One region of the Streptomyces sp. NPDC027189 genome, then DNA from elsewhere that is predicted to be linked to it. Evidence: riboswitches for the same ligand, from Rfam matches in the RefSeq annotation. Region 1 holds a riboswitch; the other holds the start of a gene.
What was found. A riboswitch is a leader RNA that binds a small molecule or an ion and turns the genes downstream of it on or off. The one in region 1 is predicted to bind S-adenosylmethionine.

Region 1 (4,408 bases):
AGTCCCTTTCCGGGACGGACCCAGGAGCGGCTTATGAGCGCTGTGAACCCCGCTGGAGGCGACATCGCGGCGGGCCGTTCCTGGCCCGTGGTCCTGAACGGCCTCCTCGACGGACGTGACCAGAGCGCGGACGACACCGCCTGGGCGATGGACCGCATCCTGCGCGGCGAGGCGACCGACGCGCAGATCGCCGGGTTCGTGGTGGCGCTGCGGGCCAAGGGCGAGACCGTCGAGGAGATCACCGGACTCGTCCGGACGATGTACGAGCACGCCAATGTGATCGAGGTGCCGGGGCCGACCGTCGACATCGTCGGTACGGGCGGCGACGGCGCGAAGACCGTCAACATCTCCACCATGTCGGCGATCGTCGTCGCCGGGACCGGCGCCAAGGTCGTCAAGCACGGCAACCGGGCCGCGTCCTCGGCATCCGGCTCCTCGGACGTCCTGGAGAAGCTCGGCGTCAACCTCGAGCTGTCCCTGAAGCGGGTCGTCGAGGTGGCCGAGGAGGCCGGTATCACCTTCTGCTTCGCGGTGAAGTTCCATCCGGCGCTGCGTCACGTGGCAGCGGCGCGCGGGCAGTTGGGGATCCGGACGACGTTCAATGTCCTCGGTCCGCTGACGAACCCCGCGCGGGTGAGGGCGCAGGCGGTGGGTGTCGCGGATCCGCGCATGGCGCCGATCGTGGCGGGTGTCTTCGCCGAGCGCGGCAACTCCTCGCTGGTCTTCCGCGGCGACGACGGCCTCGACGAGCTGACGACCACATCGACCTCCCGGGTGTGGGTCGTGCGCGACGGCAAGGTGACCGAGGAGCGCTTCGACCCGCGCGACGTCGGCATCGACCTCGTCCCGGTGGAGGCCCTGCGCGGCGCCGACGCGTCGTACAACGCGGACGTCGCCCGTCGCCTGCTGAACGGCGAGACCGGGCCCGTACGGGACGCGGTACTGCTCAATGCGGCCGCGGCCCTGGTGGCCCTGTCGCCGGGCGAGGGACCGCTCCCGGACCAGCTCCGTGCCGGGATGGAGAAGGCGGCGCACGCCATCGACTCGGGCGCCGCGAAGAGGACCCTCGACCGGTGGGTGGCGGCCAGCAACGCCTGAGCCGTACGGCTCGCGGGCCGTACGTGCTGTGACGCAGGGCGCAGTCCGGATTCTGGACTGCGCCTTGCGCGTCGAAGATCTTCTGGCAAGATGCTGTACCAGGTCATGAGCGACAGTCATGAGGCCCCGGCCGACTGTCCGGCAACCCTCCGTCCGTGGCGGGGTGCCCCGGGTGAAGACCAGGCCGTAGGCAGCGAGGTCTACGGCAAGCGCGGACCCCTCGCCCTCTTTTGAGTGGATACAGCCCAGGGGTCCTGGTCGTTCGAGGGAGCCTTCTGTGAGCAAGCGAATGCGATAGGGCGTAGAGCCCCGCCTCCGCACACCCCTTTCACCCTTTTCCCGCGCTGAGCCGTACCCCCGTGTACCCGCTCGCGTGGTGATTCCACCTGCCTCTCACAGGAGCTCGCCATGTCTGTCTCCACCACTGCCGCCGACCAGGCCGTTTGTACCCCGCTGCCCGTTCTGGGCCGGGATGTCACCGTCCCGCTCGTCACCGGTGGCGAGGTCACCTACGCCGCCCTCGACTACGCCGCCAGCGCGCCGGCCCTGCAGCGGGTGTGGGACGACGTCGCCGCGTACGCCCCGTACTACGGCAGCGTCCACCGCGGCGCCGGCTACCTCTCGCAGCTGTCCACCGACCTCTTCGAGAACGCCCGCAGGACCGTCGCGGACTTCCTCGACTGCCGGGACGGCGACCAGGTCGTCTTCACCCGCTCCACCACCGACTCGCTCAACCTGCTCGCCGCCACTCTTCCGGCCGACTGCCAGGTCTTCGTCTTCGAGACCGAGCACCACGCCTCGCTGCTGCCCTGGCGGGACGCCCGGGTGACGTACCTGAACGCTCCGCGCACGCCCGGCGAGGCCGTCGCGACCCTGGAGCGCGCGCTCGCGGACAGGGATCCGTACGGTCCGGCGCTGGTCTGTGTCACGGGCGCGTCCAACGTCACCGGCGAGCTGTGGCCGGTGCGTGAGCTCGCCGCGGCCGCCCACGCGCACGGCGCGCGCATCGTCCTCGACGCCGCGCAGCTGGCCCCGCACCACCCGGTGTCCGTCCGTGACCTCGACGTCGACTGGGTCGCCTTCTCCGGTCACAAGCTGTACGCGCCCTTCGGGTCCGGCGTCCTGGCCGGCCGCTCCGACTGGCTGCGCGAGGCCGAGCCGTACCTGGCCGGCGGCGGTGCCAGCCGCAAGGTCACCCGGCGCGAGGACGGGGGAGTGGACGTGGAGTGGCACGAGAGTGCCGCCCGTCATGAGGCAGGGTCTCCGAACGTCATCGGCGCCTACTCGATCGCCTCGGCCTGCAAGGCGCTGACCGAGGCCGGGTTCGACACGCTGGTCGCCCGTGAGCGGCGCCTGATCGACACGGTCCGCGCGGGGCTCGCCGAGGTGCCCGAGGTGCGTGTCCTCTCCCTCTTCGGCGACGACGCCCCGCGCGTCGGCGTGATCTCCTTCGTCGTCGAGGGGTGGAACAGCTCGCACTTCGCCGCCGCGCTCTCCGCCGAGTACGGCATCGGCGTGCGCGACGGTCTCTTCTGCGCCCACCCGCTGGTGCGCACGCTCCTCGGCAGCGATCCCCAGGCTCAGGGCGAGTGCGGTGCGCCCGAGGCCGCGCCCGGCGAGAAGTCCCTCAATGCGATCCGGGTCAGCTTCGGGGCGGGGACGCCCGACGAGCACGTGGAGCGCTTCGTGCGCGCCGTGAGGGAACTGGTGCGGGACGGTGCGCAGTGGCAGTACCGCACGGAGGACGGCCGCTGCGTCCCGGCCGTCTGAGGGTTTTCGCCCCCGCCGCCCCTGCCCGTCGTCCCGTCCCTGGGGCTCCGCCGCAGACCCCGTTCGCGCAGTTGCCCGCGTCCCTTTTCAGGGCCGCGGGCAACTGCGCGATCTAGCCGTCCAGGCCGATGGCGAAGGCCGCTTCCAGGTCGTGCTGCGAGTACGTACGGAACGCCACGTGTGTGTCCGTCGCCTCGACGCCCGGGATCTTGCTGATGCGGCCGGGGATGACGTCCGCCAGGTCTTCGTGCTCCTTCACCCGGACCATCGCGATCAAGTCGTACGTACCGGTGACGGAGAAGACCTCGCTGACGCTGTCCAGCGCGGCGATCGACTCGGCGATCTCGGGGATCCGGTCCACGCTGGTCTTGATGAGGACGATCGCGGTGATCACAGCTGGTTCTCTCCCTCGGGGGCCGTCGCTGGGGCCTTCACTCTAGTCGTACGCCCAAACCTCACCCACGCGTAGACGAACCCCAGCGAGAAGCCCACCAGATGGGCCAGATAGGCCACCCCGGGGCCCGATGTGTCGCGGCCGGCCGCGAGCCACTGCAGGGTCACCCAGAACGGCAGCACCACCCAGGCGGGAAAGCGCAGCGGCAGGAAGAAGAGAAACGGGAAGAGACTGGTCACCCGGGCCTTGGGGAACAGGTACAGGAACGCGCCAAGGATCGCGGAGATGGCCCCGGAGGCGCCGACCAGGGACTGCGGCGACTCGGCGTTGGCGGCCGCGTAGCCGAGCAGCGCGAGATAGCCGCAGCCGATGTAGAAGAGGGCGAACTGCACGTGGCCCATGCGTTCCTCGGCCATCGCCCCGAAGACGTAGAAGAAGAGCATGTTGCCCAGGAGGTGGAGCCAGCTGCCGTGGATGAACAGGGCGGTGGCCGGGGTGAGCGCCGCGCGGGGCGCGCCGTCGAAGAGTTCGGTGGGCACCACGCCCCAGCGCCGGAAGTAGGCCCGCTGGGCGACCAGCAGTTCGTCCCCGGTTCCGTACGTCGGATTGAGGCCCGCCGCCGGGCCGATCACGAAGATCAGGCAGCACAGGGCGATCAGGCCGTAGGTCACCGGCGCCGAGTGGCCTCGAATCGCTCTGCCGACCGTCGTACTCCAGTTGCTGATCATGGTGCAGAGCATGGCGTAACGGGTGCCATGCAGACAGATCGCCTCGCCGCCGTGGACGGCCGAGCGTCGGGCACCCGCCAGGCCGTAGGGTTACGAGCCACACGCACCAGGGAGACTGGCGCTGGACGGACACTAGAAGGAAAGCGACTGCCACATGACGGTTCCCCTGCCGGACGCCAAGACTCGCTGGCGCTGCACGCTCTGCGGCAACCTCACGCGTTTTGACGTGACCCGCTCGTCGAAGGTCGTCGAGTATGTGCACCTCGACCTGGCCGGTGAGCCGAAGGTCGAGGAGCGCGAGGTGGTCAGTGAGACCATCGAGTCGGTCCGCTGCCGCTGGTGCAACGCGGTGGATCAGGTGGAACTCGTGGACAGGCCGGGCGCCGGCTCCTGAGGGAGCGGGCCCCGCACAGGTATT
Region 2 (4,408 bases), on a different contig from region 1:
CCTCTTCAAGGGTGCGGTAGCCGTCCATCTGAATCGCGCTGTAGTGCACGAAGACGTCCGCACCACCGTCGACCGCGATGAAGCCGTACCCCTTCTCCGCGTTGAACCACTTGACGGTGCCCTGAGCCATGCCTAACTCCCCTATTACTGGCCCTTGCACAGATCCACACTTCGCGGATCCGGGTCAGACCTCACCCCCCAACGGTTGGGGGTGTGCGCCGGAACGCGTCGACCGCGGCTGAATGTATCTGTCCAACTGCCGTCTGCAACAGGTCAATCGGACGAGAATTCTGGGCACGGCCGATCGGTAATATGCGGAGAATTCGAGAAGATTCAGGGCAAGTCGGGCCCCGTAAATGCCATAAACGGCTCAAAAAGGCGGGGCACTTTGGCTACTTCTTGTCGGGTCTCGCGCAGATACTCATATGCGTCCGGCATGAAAGGCGAAGCAGGTTCCCCAACTCTACCGCGCTCAACCATGCAGAATTGCCCCCTCCGTTTCTCTCACGGAGGGGGCAATTCGATGAACTCTTAGTGATGAGCGTTACCTACGGTAACAATCTCACCCTGGGTGACGGTTCAGCCGCCCGCGACGGCCGGGATGATCGACACGCCCGCACCGTCCGGCGTCGCCGTCTCCAGACCCTGCTCGAACCGCACGTCGTCGTCGTTGACGTAGACGTTGACGAAGCGGCGCAGCTTGCCCTGGTCGTCCAGAACGCGCGCGGCGATACCCGTGTGGTTCTTCTCCAGGTCGGCGATGACCTCGGCGAGGGTCCCACCCTCGGCCGTCACCTCGGCCTGGCCGCCGGTGTAGGTGCGCAGGATGGTGGGGATGCGGACGTTGACGCTCATGATGCGAGGCCAGCCTCTCGGAAGGAGTCCAGGTTCGGGCGGATGGTCGCGGTCAGGCCTGTGCCGGCCACCGCGTCCAGGGTCTTGAGGCCGTCGCCGGTGTTGAGGACGACCGTGGTCAGGGTCGGGTCGAGGAGGCCGTTCTCGATCAGCTTCTTCGTGACGCCGAGGGTCACACCGCCCGCCGTCTCGGCGAAGATGCCCTCGGTCCGCGCAAGGAGCTTGATCGCATCGACGACCTGCTCGTCGTTGACATCCTCCACCGCACCGCCCGTGCGGCGCGCGATGTCGAGGACGTACGGACCGTCGGCCGGGTTGCCGATGGCGAGCGACTTGGCGATGGTGTTCGGCTTCTGCGGCCGTACGACGTCGTGCCCGGCCTTGTAGGCGACGGACACCGGCGAGCAGCCCTCGGCCTGGGCGCCGAAGATCTTGTACGGCTTGTCCTCGACGAGGCCGAGCTTGATCAGCTCCTGCAGCCCCTTGTCGATCTTCGTGAGCTGGGAGCCGGAGGCGATCGGGACGACCAGCTGGTCGGGCAGTCGCCAGCCGAGCTGCTCACAGATCTCGTACGCCAGGGTCTTGGAGCCCTCCGCGTAGTACGGCCGCAGGTTGACGTTGACGAAGCCCCAGCCCTCGCCGGCCGGGTCGCCGATCAGCTCGGAGCAGAAGCGGTTCACGTCGTCGTAGTTGCCCTCGATGCCGACGAGCTCGCCGCCGTAGATCGCGGCCATCACGACCTTGCCCTGCTCCAGGTCGTGCGGGATGAACACGCAGGAGCGGAAGCCGGCACGGGCGGCGGCGGCGCCGACCGCGCCGGCGAGGTTGCCGGTGGAGGAGCAGGAGAGGGTGGTGAAGTTGAAGGCGCGCGCGGCCTCGATGGCCTGGGCTACGACGCGGTCCTTGAAGGAGTGCGTCGGGTTGCCGGAGTCGTCCTTGACGAAGAGCTTGCCGGCGTCGACACCGAGCTCGCGCGCCAGGTTGTCGGCCTTGACGAGCTTGGTCCAGCCGGGGTTGATGTTCGGCTTCTCGGCGACGTCCGCGGGGACGGGCAGGAGGGGCGCGTAGCGCCAGATGTTCGCGGGGCCCGCTTCGATACGCTTGCGGAGTTCCTCGGTGTCGTAGGCCGAGAAGTCGTACGCGATCTCCAGCGGGCCGAAACACTCCTCGCAGGCGAAGACCGGGCCGAGCGGGACGCGGTGCCCGCACTCGCGGCAGGAAAGCGCGGCGGCGGGGCCGAGATCAACGGCGTCTACGGTGTTGGTGGTGCTTGCAACAGTCTGCGCAGCCATGGAGGCGAGGCCCTTTCTCCTCATCTTCCTCACGACGCACTTCGCCGTGAGACGGATTTGGCACCTTCCCTAGCCGGGAGCCTCGCCACGTCAACGTGACAAGACCGGCTGGAGGGTTGCCGGGGCTTCAACGGGCCGTATCCCTCTGCCCCTCTGGATGAGCGGTATTCGGTTGTTGAACTATTGATCACCATGCGCGCCGACGATCTACGCAATGCGATGGTCATCCGCGTTGTTCAAGACTGTAACCGAAGGCCAGGACAGTTGAGATAGTCGTCCGAACCGCGAGATGGATCACACCGTGAGACAACGGGTGATCAGACAGTGAGGAGCCGCAGACTGTGCTGAAGGAAGTCGAGCGCTGGCTGAGCACACGCTCCTGGTCCGTGACCGATCGCCCGCTCCACCAGCTCATGGCCGCCAAACGCACCACAGGGTCGACGGTCAGTGTCGTGCTGCCCGCGCTCAACGAGGAGGAGACCGTCGGCGAGATCGTCGCGGTCATCCGCCACGATCTGATGGAGCAGGTGCCTCTCGTCGACGAGATCGTCGTCGTCGACTCGGGCTCGACGGACCGCACCTCCGAGGTCGCCGCCGCCGCGGGCGCGCGAGTCGTGCACCGGGACGAGATCCTGCCGCGCATCCCGGCCGTGCCCGGCAAGGGCGAGGTCCTGTGGCGGTCGCTCCTCGTGACGGGCGGGGACATCGTCTGCTTCATCGACGCGGACCTCAAGGAGTTCTCGTCCGACTTCGTCTCCGGGATCGTGGGCCCACTGCTCACCGAACCGGGCGTGGACCTGGTCAAGGCGATGTACGACCGTCCCCTGGGTCAGGCCGCGGGCCAGGGCGGCCGCGTCACCGAGCTGATGGCCCGCCCCCTGCTGAACATGCACTGGCCGCAGCTCGCGGGCTTCGTCCAGCCGCTCGGCGGCGAGTACGCGGCCCGCCGTTCCCTGCTCGAACAGCTGCCGTTCCCCGTCGGATACGGCGTCGAGCTGGGCATGCTCGTCGACGCCCTGCACCTGGTGGGCCTGGACGCCCTCGCCCAGGTCGACGTGGGCGTCCGCAAGCACCGTCACCAGGACGGACAGGCGCTGGGCCGCATGGCCGCGGCGATCTACCGCACGGCCCAGCTGCGCCTGGCCCGCGGCCACATGATCCGCCCGTCGCTCACGCAGTTCGAGCGGGGGGAGGACGGTTTCGAGCCGCGCACCCACTCCGTTGACACGGAGGAACGCCCTCCTATGGTGGAAATCTCCGAGTACCAGAAACGGAAGGCCGCGTAGAGCGCGCCCCCAAGGGGCGCGGGGAACTGCGCGACCAGCCCCCACCGGCCTGCGGATGACGAACGGCACCGCATTGCATACAGCCGAGGGGAACGTTTGAGCGTTTCGGTGCCGGGCTAGGTTTCGAGGCATGGCTTCAACGCGTGGCATGGCTTCAACGCACGGTGCCCACCGGATCCTGGTCGCCTCCAACCGCGGCCCGGTCACCTACGAAGTGCGCGAGGACGGTTCGCTGCACGCCAAGCGCGGTGGCGGCGGGCTGGTCTCGGGCCTGTCCGCGATCGGGCCGGACGCGGGCGCCCTGTGGGTGTGCTCGGCGCTCGGCGACGGGGACCGCGAGGCGGTGCGGCGCGGGGTCGGCGAGGACGGCGTACGCATGCTGGACATCGACGCCGAGGTGCACGCCGCCGCGTACAACGGCATCGCGAACTCCGTGTTGTGGTTCGTCCACCACATGCTGTACCAGACGCCGCTGGAGCCGGTCTTCGACGCGGAGTTCCGGCGCCAGTGGGCGTCGTACGAGGCGTACAACCGCGCGTTCGCCGAGGCGCTGGCCGACGAGGCGGCCCGGGGTGCCGTGGTGGTCGTACAGGACTACCACCTGACCCTCGTGCCCGGGATGCTGCGTGAGCTGCGCCCCGACCTGCGGATCGGGCACTTCTCGCACACACCGTGGGCGCCGGTGGACTACTTCCGGATGCTGCCGGACGACATCGCCGAGCAGGTGCTGCGCGGGATGCTGGGCGCGGACCGGCTCGGCTTCCTCACCAGGCGCTGGGCGGACGCGTTCACCGCGTGCGCCGCCGACCTCGTCGGCGGGCTCGGTGACACCCGGGTCGGTGTGCACGGGCTCGGCGCGGACGCGGACTTCCTGCGGCGACGCTCGCACGAGGCGGACGTCGAGGAGCGGATGGCCACCCTGCGGGAGCAGATCGGCGACGGCCGCAAAACAATCGTGCGGGTCGACCGGACCGA

Region 2: another riboswitch for S-adenosylmethionine. It lies ahead of thrC (threonine synthase); the one in region 1 lies ahead of ACZ4RZ_RS10325 (aminotransferase class V-fold PLP-dependent enzyme).

What each region holds. Positions count from the first base shown of each region.
Region 1 is NZ_JBVHRI010000003.1:540,291-544,698, reverse strand. It holds gene trpD (anthranilate phosphoribosyltransferase) at 34-1,098, shown strand; SAM riboswitch class IV at 1,200-1,316, shown strand; gene ACZ4RZ_RS10325 (aminotransferase class V-fold PLP-dependent enzyme) at 1,507-2,868, shown strand; gene ACZ4RZ_RS10320 (Lrp/AsnC family transcriptional regulator) at 2,981-3,262, opposite strand; gene ACZ4RZ_RS10315 (rhomboid family intramembrane serine protease) at 3,259-3,990, opposite strand; gene ACZ4RZ_RS10310 (hypothetical protein) at 4,145-4,384, shown strand.
Region 2 is NZ_JBVHRI010000018.1:10,661-15,068, forward strand. It holds gene ACZ4RZ_RS33750 (cold-shock protein) at 1-130, opposite strand, end outside; gene ACZ4RZ_RS33755 (MoaD/ThiS family protein) at 580-855, opposite strand; gene thrC (threonine synthase) at 852-2,147, opposite strand; SAM riboswitch class I at 2,165-2,311, opposite strand; gene ACZ4RZ_RS33765 (glucosyl-3-phosphoglycerate synthase) at 2,489-3,433, shown strand; gene ACZ4RZ_RS33770 (alpha,alpha-trehalose-phosphate synthase (UDP-forming)) at 3,582-4,408, shown strand, end outside.